One region of the Paenarthrobacter sp. RAF54_2 genome, then DNA from elsewhere that is predicted to be linked to it. Evidence: riboswitches for the same ligand, from Rfam matches in the RefSeq annotation. Region 1 holds a riboswitch; the other holds the start of a gene.
The links. A riboswitch is a leader RNA that binds a small molecule or an ion and turns the genes downstream of it on or off. The one in region 1 is predicted to bind glycine.
Positions count from the first base shown of each region.

Region 2: linked by a shared signal. The riboswitch ahead of gcvP (aminomethyl-transferring glycine dehydrogenase) and the one ahead of gcvP (aminomethyl-transferring glycine dehydrogenase) in region 1 are both predicted to bind glycine.

Region 1 is NZ_JBFRDV010000012.1:5,633-10,192, reverse strand. It holds gene speB (agmatinase) at 1-794, opposite strand, end outside; gene AB4Y87_RS13290 (PucR family transcriptional regulator) at 973-2,487, shown strand; glycine riboswitch at 2,562-2,660, shown strand; gene gcvP (aminomethyl-transferring glycine dehydrogenase) at 2,809-4,560, shown strand, end outside.
Region 2 is NZ_JBFRDV010000043.1:11,757-16,316, forward strand. It holds gene AB4Y87_RS25200 (MFS transporter) at 1-1,404, opposite strand, end outside; gene AB4Y87_RS25205 (TetR/AcrR family transcriptional regulator) at 1,478-2,017, shown strand; glycine riboswitch at 2,111-2,208, shown strand; glycine riboswitch at 2,209-2,340, shown strand; gene gcvP (aminomethyl-transferring glycine dehydrogenase) at 2,393-4,560, shown strand, end outside.

The sequences.
Region 1 (4,560 bases):
CGGGAGTGGAGCCCGCCCATCTCCGGGGTGCCGGTCCCTGGTGCGAACGCGGGGTCGAGGACGTCGATGTCGATGGAGACGTAGACGGGGGTATCGCCGAGCCTGTCCTTCACCTGCTGGATTGCAGCCGGGACGCCGATAACATCCAGGTCTGAGCAGCGGATGATCTGGAAGCCGAACTCGTGGTCCCTGAGGAAGTCATTACGGTCATACACCGGGCCGCGGATGCCTACGTGCATTGACTTGTCCTCCACAAGGAGACCTTCCTCGAACGCCCTGCGGAAGATGGTTCCGTGCGTGATGGGCTGGTCGAAGTAGGTGTCCCACGTGTCCAGGTGAGCGTCGAAATGCAGCAACGCCACCGGCCCATGGACCTTGTTCAGCGCCCGCAGCATGGGCAAGGCAATGGTGTGGTCGCCACCGATGGAGATCAGCCGCTTGTCCTCACTGATCAGGGGCAACGCCTGCTCCTCGATCTCGCGGACTGCCCGGGAGATGTCGTAGGGAGTGCAGGCGATATCGCCGGCGTCCACAACCTGGGCTTCGTAAACGGGTTCGACGTCCAGCTCCGGGTGGTAGCCCGGGCGGAGGAGACGCGAGGCCTCGCGTACCGCGGCAGGACCGAAACGGGCGCCGGGCCGGAAGGAGGTTCCGCCGTCGAACGGGACACCGACGATAGCAATGTCGTAGTCCGGAACCCGGTCGATTTGGGGGAGGCGGGCGAAGGTGCCGAGGCCGGCATACCGCGGGACTTTGGTTGCGTCGACAGGGCCGATGGGCTTGTGAATTGTCATTGACGGATCCTTGGTGTGAGGGGGTGCTCGCCATTGAGCGGGAAGTAAGTAATTCCATTCTTCGTGACGCGGGTCACGGCGAATAGCGGTACATTGACTACAAATGGCCGAGGCGCTTAGACGAATGTCTAAACGGCCCGAAACGGCCCCCGGAATCATAGAGTCAGGACCCCATCCGATGGCAATCACCGTCGCAGAGCTCGTGGCTGAACCGCAGCTGGGACTCACCCTCCTGGCCGGTGACACAGGCCGCGACAACCGGATCACCTGGGCCCACACCTCGGACCTGCCCAGGCTGTGGGAATGGGTCACCGGCGGCGAGCTCATGATGACCAATGGGCTGTCGATTCCCGCAGACGCCGAGGGACAAGTGGCGCTCGCAGAGGCACTCATGGACAGCGGGGCAAGCGCCTTGGCGATCGGCGAGAAGATGCACGCGCCCCCGCTGACGCAGGAGTTCCTGACGGCCTGCGATCGGCTGCCGTTGCCACTGATCAACGTCCCGTACCCGCTGCCGTTCATCGCGATCGCCCGCTCGGTTGCTGAATCTTCCCTGCTCGAAGAGTCGCGGCGCTTGCGGCAGACGGCCAGGGTTTACGACCTTCTCCGCACGGCCGGAGCCTCCGAGGACCATTGGCAGAGCCTCGTCCAACGGCTCGCCACCGAGCTGGACGCGGAGCTGTTCGTGGTAGATCGCCGCTGCCTCCATCCCTGGCACCCGGAAGGGCAGGCGCTCCCGGGGTTCCTCGCGGATGAATGGGCACCGCTTTCCGGTCAGGTGACCTTGGCGGGTAAGAAGTTCCAGTGGCACCGGATCCGGGGACGGCACGTGCTGACCATGGACATCCCGACGCATGCCAACGCGCTCCTCGTGGTGCTGCCCAACAGCGAACCGCACCCGGACGCCGTCGTACTCCTGCACGCCGCAACCGTGCTGGGACTGCAGCTCTCGCGCATCGTTTTGTCGTTGGAAGGCCGCCACCGATTGGCTGGCGAGTTCCTGCTGCAGGCCATGGACGGGCGCTTGGGCGCGGCCGAGATGGAGAGCCGGCTGGCAACTTTTGGGGTTCCGCCGCAGGACTTCCTGCTCGTTTCCATGTCCGAGACCGCCGGAGACAAAACAGCGAACGACGGCGACAGGCTGGCCAACGTGCACATCGAACTGTGGCGGCACGGGGTTGCGTCGGCTTCGTTGAAGCGGAATAGCCGGCTGCACGTCGTGGTCCCCGCTGATGTGCCGGACGACATCCTGGTGCATTGTGCCGGGGCGGATGCAGCGATCGGAATCAGCGCTCCGGCGGCAGTGGCGGGCATTCAGCGCGCGCTGCAGGAGTCCCTCTGGGCGCTCGGATCGGCCCGGGCGAACAAGCTCGGATTGGCTCGCTACGCGCAAGGACCATCATGGCTGGGGCTGACAGGTTTCGAGGAAGGAACTGCGTTGGTCCGGCGTCTCTTGGGGCCGATTTTCGACTACGAGCAGAGCCAGGAAGGCGATCTCCTCGTCACGCTGAGGACCTATTTGGACTCGCAGCGTTCGTGGCAAAAGACCGCCGCTGCCCTGTTCGCGCACCGGCAAACCATCATCTACCGGATCCGGAAGATCGGCGAATTGACGGGCCTGGACATGGGTGAAACCTCCACGGTTGCCCAACTGTGGTTCGCTCTCCAGATCCATGAGGCAATGCATCGGTAGGTATCCCTTGCTTGCGCTTTTTCCAGATAACCCGCTATGGTGTGAACCGTGTCACTGACGTGACGCAATGCTTTTGATCTGTGGCGGGAGAGTCCTGCCGGTACATCCAGTCAGGCGCCGTAGGAGCAAATCCTCCCCAGGAATCTCTCAGGCCCACGTACCGCCACGGCGAGGCAACTCTGGAAAGCAGTCCGGGTAACCGGGCTCACCGACGGTGCAAGCAGGCAACCATTCCTGCGGAATCTCTCAGGTCCAATACAGAGCGGGGAGGAACCCACATCATCGTGGCGCACATAGGGCGCCTGAATCATGGAGTTCCTCTTGACTGTTCAATCAACCCCCACCGCTTTCGCGGACCGGCACATCGGCGCCAGGCGCCAGGCCGACGTTGACACCATGCTCAAGGCCATCGGCTACGACTCCGTAGACGGCTTGGTAGACGTTGCGGTCCCCGATTCCATCCGCCAGGACACTGCACTGAAGCTGCAGGACGCCCTCACCGAGGTGCAGGTCCTTGCCGAGCTGCGGAAGCTCGCGTCCAAGAACAAGACCGCCGTTCAGATGATCGGCCAGGGCTACTACGACACCGTCACGCCCCCGGTCATCCGCCGCAACATCCTCGAGGCTCCCGCTTGGTACACGGCGTACACGCCCTACCAGCCGGAGATTTCGCAGGGCCGCCTCGAAGCACTGCTGAACTTCCAGACGATGGTCCAGGACCTGACGGGGCTGCCCGTAGCCAACGCCTCGCTGCTGGACGAAGCCACCGCTGTGGCTGAGGCTGTGCTGCTGATGCGCCGCGCCAACAAGTCCAAAACTGCCAAGGACGGGAAGACCGTCCTGGACTCCGACCTCCTCCCGCAGACCATCGCCATTGTGAAGGGCCGGGCCGAAGCGCTGGGCTTCGAAGTGGAGATCGCTGACCTTTCGGCGGGCCTTCCCGACGGCGACATCAATGGCATCGTCCTGCAGCAACCGGGTGTTTCCGGCCGCGTATTCAATCACTCCGGCGTCATCGCGGCGGCCAAGGAACGGGGTGCGCTGGTCACTGTCGCTGCCGACCTTTTGGCGCTCACCCTCATTACGCCCCCGGGCGAACAAGGTGCCGATATCGCCGTCGGAACTGCGCAGCGCTTCGGTGTTCCGCTGTTCTTCGGCGGCCCCCACGCTGCATACATGGCTGTCCGCGAAGGTATGGAGCGGACGCTTCCGGGGCGCATCGTTGGTGTTTCCAAGGACAACGCCGGCGTCCCCGCGTACCGACTCGCGCTGCAGACACGCGAACAGCACATCCGCCGCGAGAAGGCCACGTCCAACATCTGCACGGCCCAGGCGTTGCTCGCCATCGTGGCCTCGATGTACGCGGTTTACCACGGTCCGGAAGGCCTGAAGGCGATTGCTGAAACTGTCCACGGCCACGCCCGTGTTTTGGCTGCGACCCTACAGAAGGCCGGCCGCGAACTCGTCTCCGAAGTCTTCTTCGACACCCTCACTGTCCGCGTGCCAGGCAAGGCCGATAAAGTCATTGCCGCCGCCGAAGCCCGCAGTATCAACCTGCGTCGCATCGATGCTGACACGGTTGGCGTTTCCCTCGATGAAACCACGACGCCGGAGGTCCTCTCCGCGGTAGCCGTCGCTTTTGGTGCCGGCCCGGTGAAGGACGCTGCCGGGTTTGAGCTGCCGTCTGATGTGCTCCGCACCAGTGATTTCCTCCAGCACCCCGTGTTCAACACGCACCGTTCCGAGACGCAGCTGTTGCGCTATATCCGCAAGCTGTCCGACCGGGACCTCGCCTTGGACCGCACCATGATCCCGCTGGGTTCCTGCACCATGAAGCTCAATGCCACGGCCGAGATGGAAGCCATTTCCTGGCCCGAGTTCGCCTCGATCCACCCGTTCGCTCCGGATCACCAGACTGCTGGCTGGCGCGAGCTTATTGAAGGACTGGAAGCCGACCTCACCGAGATCACCGGCTACGATCAGGTCTCCATCCAGCCGAACGCCGGTTCCCAGGGTGAGCTCGCGGGGCTCCTGGCGATCCGTGGCTACCACCTGTCCCGCGGTGATGACCAG
Region 2 (4,560 bases), on a different contig from region 1:
GGGTAGGGCCGCAGCAGCATCCACTGCGCCCGCCAGGGTTTCTCCCGATTTACCGGCTGCTTGCATGGACAGGCCCTCCGGGATGACGAGGTTGCGCTGGTAGGACGCAGTGAGGATAGAGCCCAGCACGGCTGTTCCCAGGAGCGAACCCAGCTCGTAGCCGGTTTCGGAGATCGCGGACGCCGCTCCGGATTTGTCGGCCGGCACCGAGCCGAGGATGAGGTCGTTGGAAATGGTTTCCGCTGCGCCTACGCCAGCGGCGAGGACAGTCAAAGCTGACAACAGGAACACAGGTCCGCTGCCGTGGTCACCCACGGCCACCACCAAATAGCCGGCCGCGCTGAGGGTGAGTCCGCCGGCCACCACGAATCCTGGCCGGACGCGCTTTACCAGCGGGACCACTACCAGGCCGGCGATGACCGTTGCCAGGAGCGCCGGAATCATTGCGATGCCCGCTTCCATGGGGGACTGGCCCTCAACAAGTTGTAGGTGCTGGGCGAAGAAGTAGATGAAGCCCGTCATGGAAAACAAGGACAGGACGTTGGCCACTATCGCTGTGCTGAACACCTTGTTCTTGAACAAAGAGACGTCCAGCATGGGGCTCTGGATCCGCCGCTGGCGACGCACAAACACAATGCCCATCACCAGGCCGAAGACCATGAAGGCCGCTGCCGACGCCCCGAATCCGTGAACAGCGAATTCCTTGATGCCGTACACGAACGGAGCCATGGTGATCACGGACAGCGCGATGCTGGGCACGTCCACCCTGCCAGGGTTGGCGTCCTTGGATTCGGGAATGAGGACCCTGCCGAAGGCGAGGAGGGGCAGGAGGAGGAAGGTCGCTACCAGGAAGACCGCACCCCACCAGAAGTGTTCCACCAGCCAGCCGCCAAAGATCGGGCCAAGGGCTGCGCCACCAGAGAATCCGGCAGCCCATACGGCGATCGCGAGCCGCCGACGGTTCGGATCAACAAAGATGTTCCGGATCAGGGACAGCGTTGAAGGCATCAACATCGCGCCGAATACGCCAAGTGCGGCGCGGCCGGCAATCAGCCATTCCGCGGAAGGCGCGAATGCTGTAGCAGCCGAAACCGCGGCGAAGCCCGTGCTGCCGATCAGCAGCAGCCGCCGTCGTCCGATCCTGTCGCCGAGGTTGCCCATGGAAACCAGCAGCGCCGCCAACACGAGAGGGTAGGCGTCAATGACCCATAGGAGCTGCACGCCACCCACATCCAAGGAGCGGGCAATTGCCGGCAGGGCGAACGTGAGCGCGGTGTTATCGACGGCCACCAGCAGCACCGGGAACATCAGGAGTGCCAGGGCCGTCCAATCGCGCCACGGTGCTGCCTGACCCGTCAAGGTACGAGTGGAGCGGGGCGCTTGGGTTGAGGACGGCGTGAACATAAAGGTTACTGTACCGTCTAGACGGTACAGTTTCAAATTCAGCACCGCCAACCCCGTAGGGAATGATGTAGTCATGCCACGCAAGCCAGTTGCCAGGGATGCAGTCCTTGATGCCTACGAAGCCCTCCTTATCGAAGTGGGGGAGCGGGCTGCCACGCTTGACGCAGTCGCCAAGCGGGCAGGGGTCTCCAAGGGCGGACTGCTTTACCACTTCCCCAACAAGGAATCGCTGATCAGCGCTCTGTTGGAGCGCTTGGATGAGTTGGCCCAGGCAGACATCGAAAAAATGAAGACGGCGCCAGATGGCAGCGCTGCCTACTTCATTCGGACCTCACTGTGGGCCGGAACTCCCATGGATCGGGCATTCGTTGCTGCCACGAGACTGGCCGAAGTTGCCCATGAGGAGACCCGCCACAGGTTTGCCGGAATCCAGCAGCAGTGGTTGGACGTCCTGGCCGAGGATGTTGGTCCGGAGGTTGCCAAGGCCGTCAGTTACATGGGCGACGGCCTGTATTTCAACGCCATGTTCGAGGGTGGCCGGGAAGGCGGCAAGGCCGGGCGGGAGGCCGACGTCGAGATCCTGCTGGGAGTCCTGGACCGGCTCCGCAAGTAGCGGGTCATCCATTTGCGGCGACGCTCCCAACGTAGGACAATTGAGCCTTGTGGTGCGCCTTTACTGGGGCACGCAAACAATTGAATATGCCTTTGATCTGCGGCGGGAGAGTCCTGCAAGCAAGTGATGCGGGCGCCGTAGGAGCAAACCCTCCCCAGGAATCTCTCAGGCCCACGCACCGCCGCGGCGAGGCAACTCTGGAAAGTAGCAGGCCTTTTGCCGCGTCCTTTGGCGCGGAAAAGATGCTGTGCTCACCGACGGTGCAAGCGATGGTTGTGCAAGCAACACGCGGAAACTCTCAGGTCCAATACAGAGCGGGGAGGAACCCAGCCACTGTGGCGTACCCAAACGCCGCCCAAGTAATGGAGTTCCTTCGTGACGGTTAGTTCAGCCTCCACCACCTTCGTCGATCGGCACATTGGCGCCCGCCGCCAGGCCGACATTGACACCATGCTCAAGACGGTCGGCTACGACACCGTTGATTCGCTGGTTGATACGGCCGTTCCCAACGACATCCGCCAGGACGTTGCCCTCACGCTCGAAAATGCGCTCAGCGAAGTCGAGGTGCTGGCTGAGCTGCGCAAGCTTGCGTCCAAGAACAAAACTGCCGTCCAGATGATCGGCCAGGGCTACTACGACACCGTCACGCCGCCGGTTATCCGCAGGAACATCCTCGAATCCCCGGCCTGGTACACCGCCTACACGCCGTACCAGCCGGAAATCTCGCAGGGCCGCCTGGAAGCTCTGTTGAACTTCCAGACCATGGTCCAGGACCTCGTGGGCCTGCCGATCGCCAACGCCTCCCTGCTGGACGAAGCAACAGCTGTGGCAGAGGCCGTGCTCATGATGCGCCGCGCCAACAAGAACAAGGCAGCCCATGACGGGAAGACCGTCCTCGACGCCGACTGCCTCCCGCAGACCATCGCTATCGTGAAGGGTCGCGCTGAGGCGCTCGGTTTCGAAGTTGAGGTCGCCGACCTTTCGCTCGGCCTCCCGGAGGGCGTCATCAACGGCGTCGTCCTGCAGCAGCCCGGCGTTTCCGGCCGCGTGTTTGATCACTCCGCGGTCATCGCTGACGCCAAGGAACGCGGTGCACTGGTCACGGTCGCAGCAGACCTTCTCTCGCTGACGCTCATCACGCCTCCGGGCGAGCAGGGTGCGGACATCGCCGTCGGTTCCGCCCAGCGCCTCGGCGTTCCGCTGTTCTTCGGTGGCCCGCACGCCGCGTACATGGCCGTCCAGAAGGGTCTCGAGCGTTCCATGCCGGGCCGTCTGGTGGGCGTTTCCAAGGACGACGCCGGTGTCCCCGCCTACCGCTTGGCGCTGCAGACCCGCGAGCAGCACATCCGCCGCGAGAAGGCCACGTCCAACATCTGTACCGCGCAGGCGTTGCTGGCCATCGTCGCCTCCATGTACGCCGTCTACCACGGCCCCGAAGGCCTGAAGGCAATCGCCGAAACCGCCCACGGTCACGCCCGCACCCTTGCAGCGTCACTGAAGGCCGCCGGCGTCGAGGTCGTTCACGCGTCCTTCTTTGACACCATCACAGTCCGCGTTCCYGGCAAGGCGGACGAGGTTGTAGCTGCTGCCGAGGCCAAGGGCATCAACCTGCGCGGCATTGACGCTGATCTGGTGGGCATTTCTGTTGACGAGACCACTACATCAGAGATTGTTCGCGCCGTCCTGGATGTCTTCGGCGCTAAGGTGCTTGAATCCGCTGAGGGCTTTGCGCTGGAATCTTCCGTGGAGCGCTCGAGCGACTTCATGCAGCACCCGGTGTTCAACACGCACCGCTCCGAAACCCAGCTCCTGCGCTACATCCGTAAGCTCTCGGACCGTGACCTGGCATTGGATCGCACCATGATTCCGTTGGGTTCCTGCACCATGAAGCTGAACGCCACGGCTGAGATGGAGGCAATCTCCTGGCCGGAGTTCGCTTCGATCCACCCGTTCGCTCCGGATTCCCAAACCCAGGGTTGGCGTGAACTGATCACCGATCTTGAGTCCCAGCTGACTGAGATCACCGGCTACGATCAGGTCTCCATCCAGCCGAACGCCGGTTCGCAGGGTGAGCTCGCCGGGCTTCTGGCTATCCGTGGTTACCACCTGTCACGCGGCGACGAACAGCGCAACGTGTGCCTGATTCCTGCTTCTGCGCACGGCACCAATGCTGCTTCCGCAGTTCTGGCCGGTATGAAGGTTGTGGTGGTGGCCACCGCTCCCGATGGCACCATCGATCACGTTGACCTCAAGGCCAAGATCGAAGCCCACAGGGACGCCCTCTCGGCCATCATGATCACCTACCCGTCCACGCACGGTGTGTACGACGCCGACGTCCGGGAAGTCTGCGACGCTATCCACGAAGCCGGCGGCCAGGTCTACATCGATGGCGCCAACCTCAACGCGCTCGTTGGGCTCGCGCAGCCCGGCAAGTTCGGCGGCGACGTCTCCCACCTGAACCTGCACAAGACGTTCTGCATCCCTCACGGTGGTGGCGGACCCGGTGTCGGCCCGGTTGCGGCAAAGGCACACCTGGCACCGTT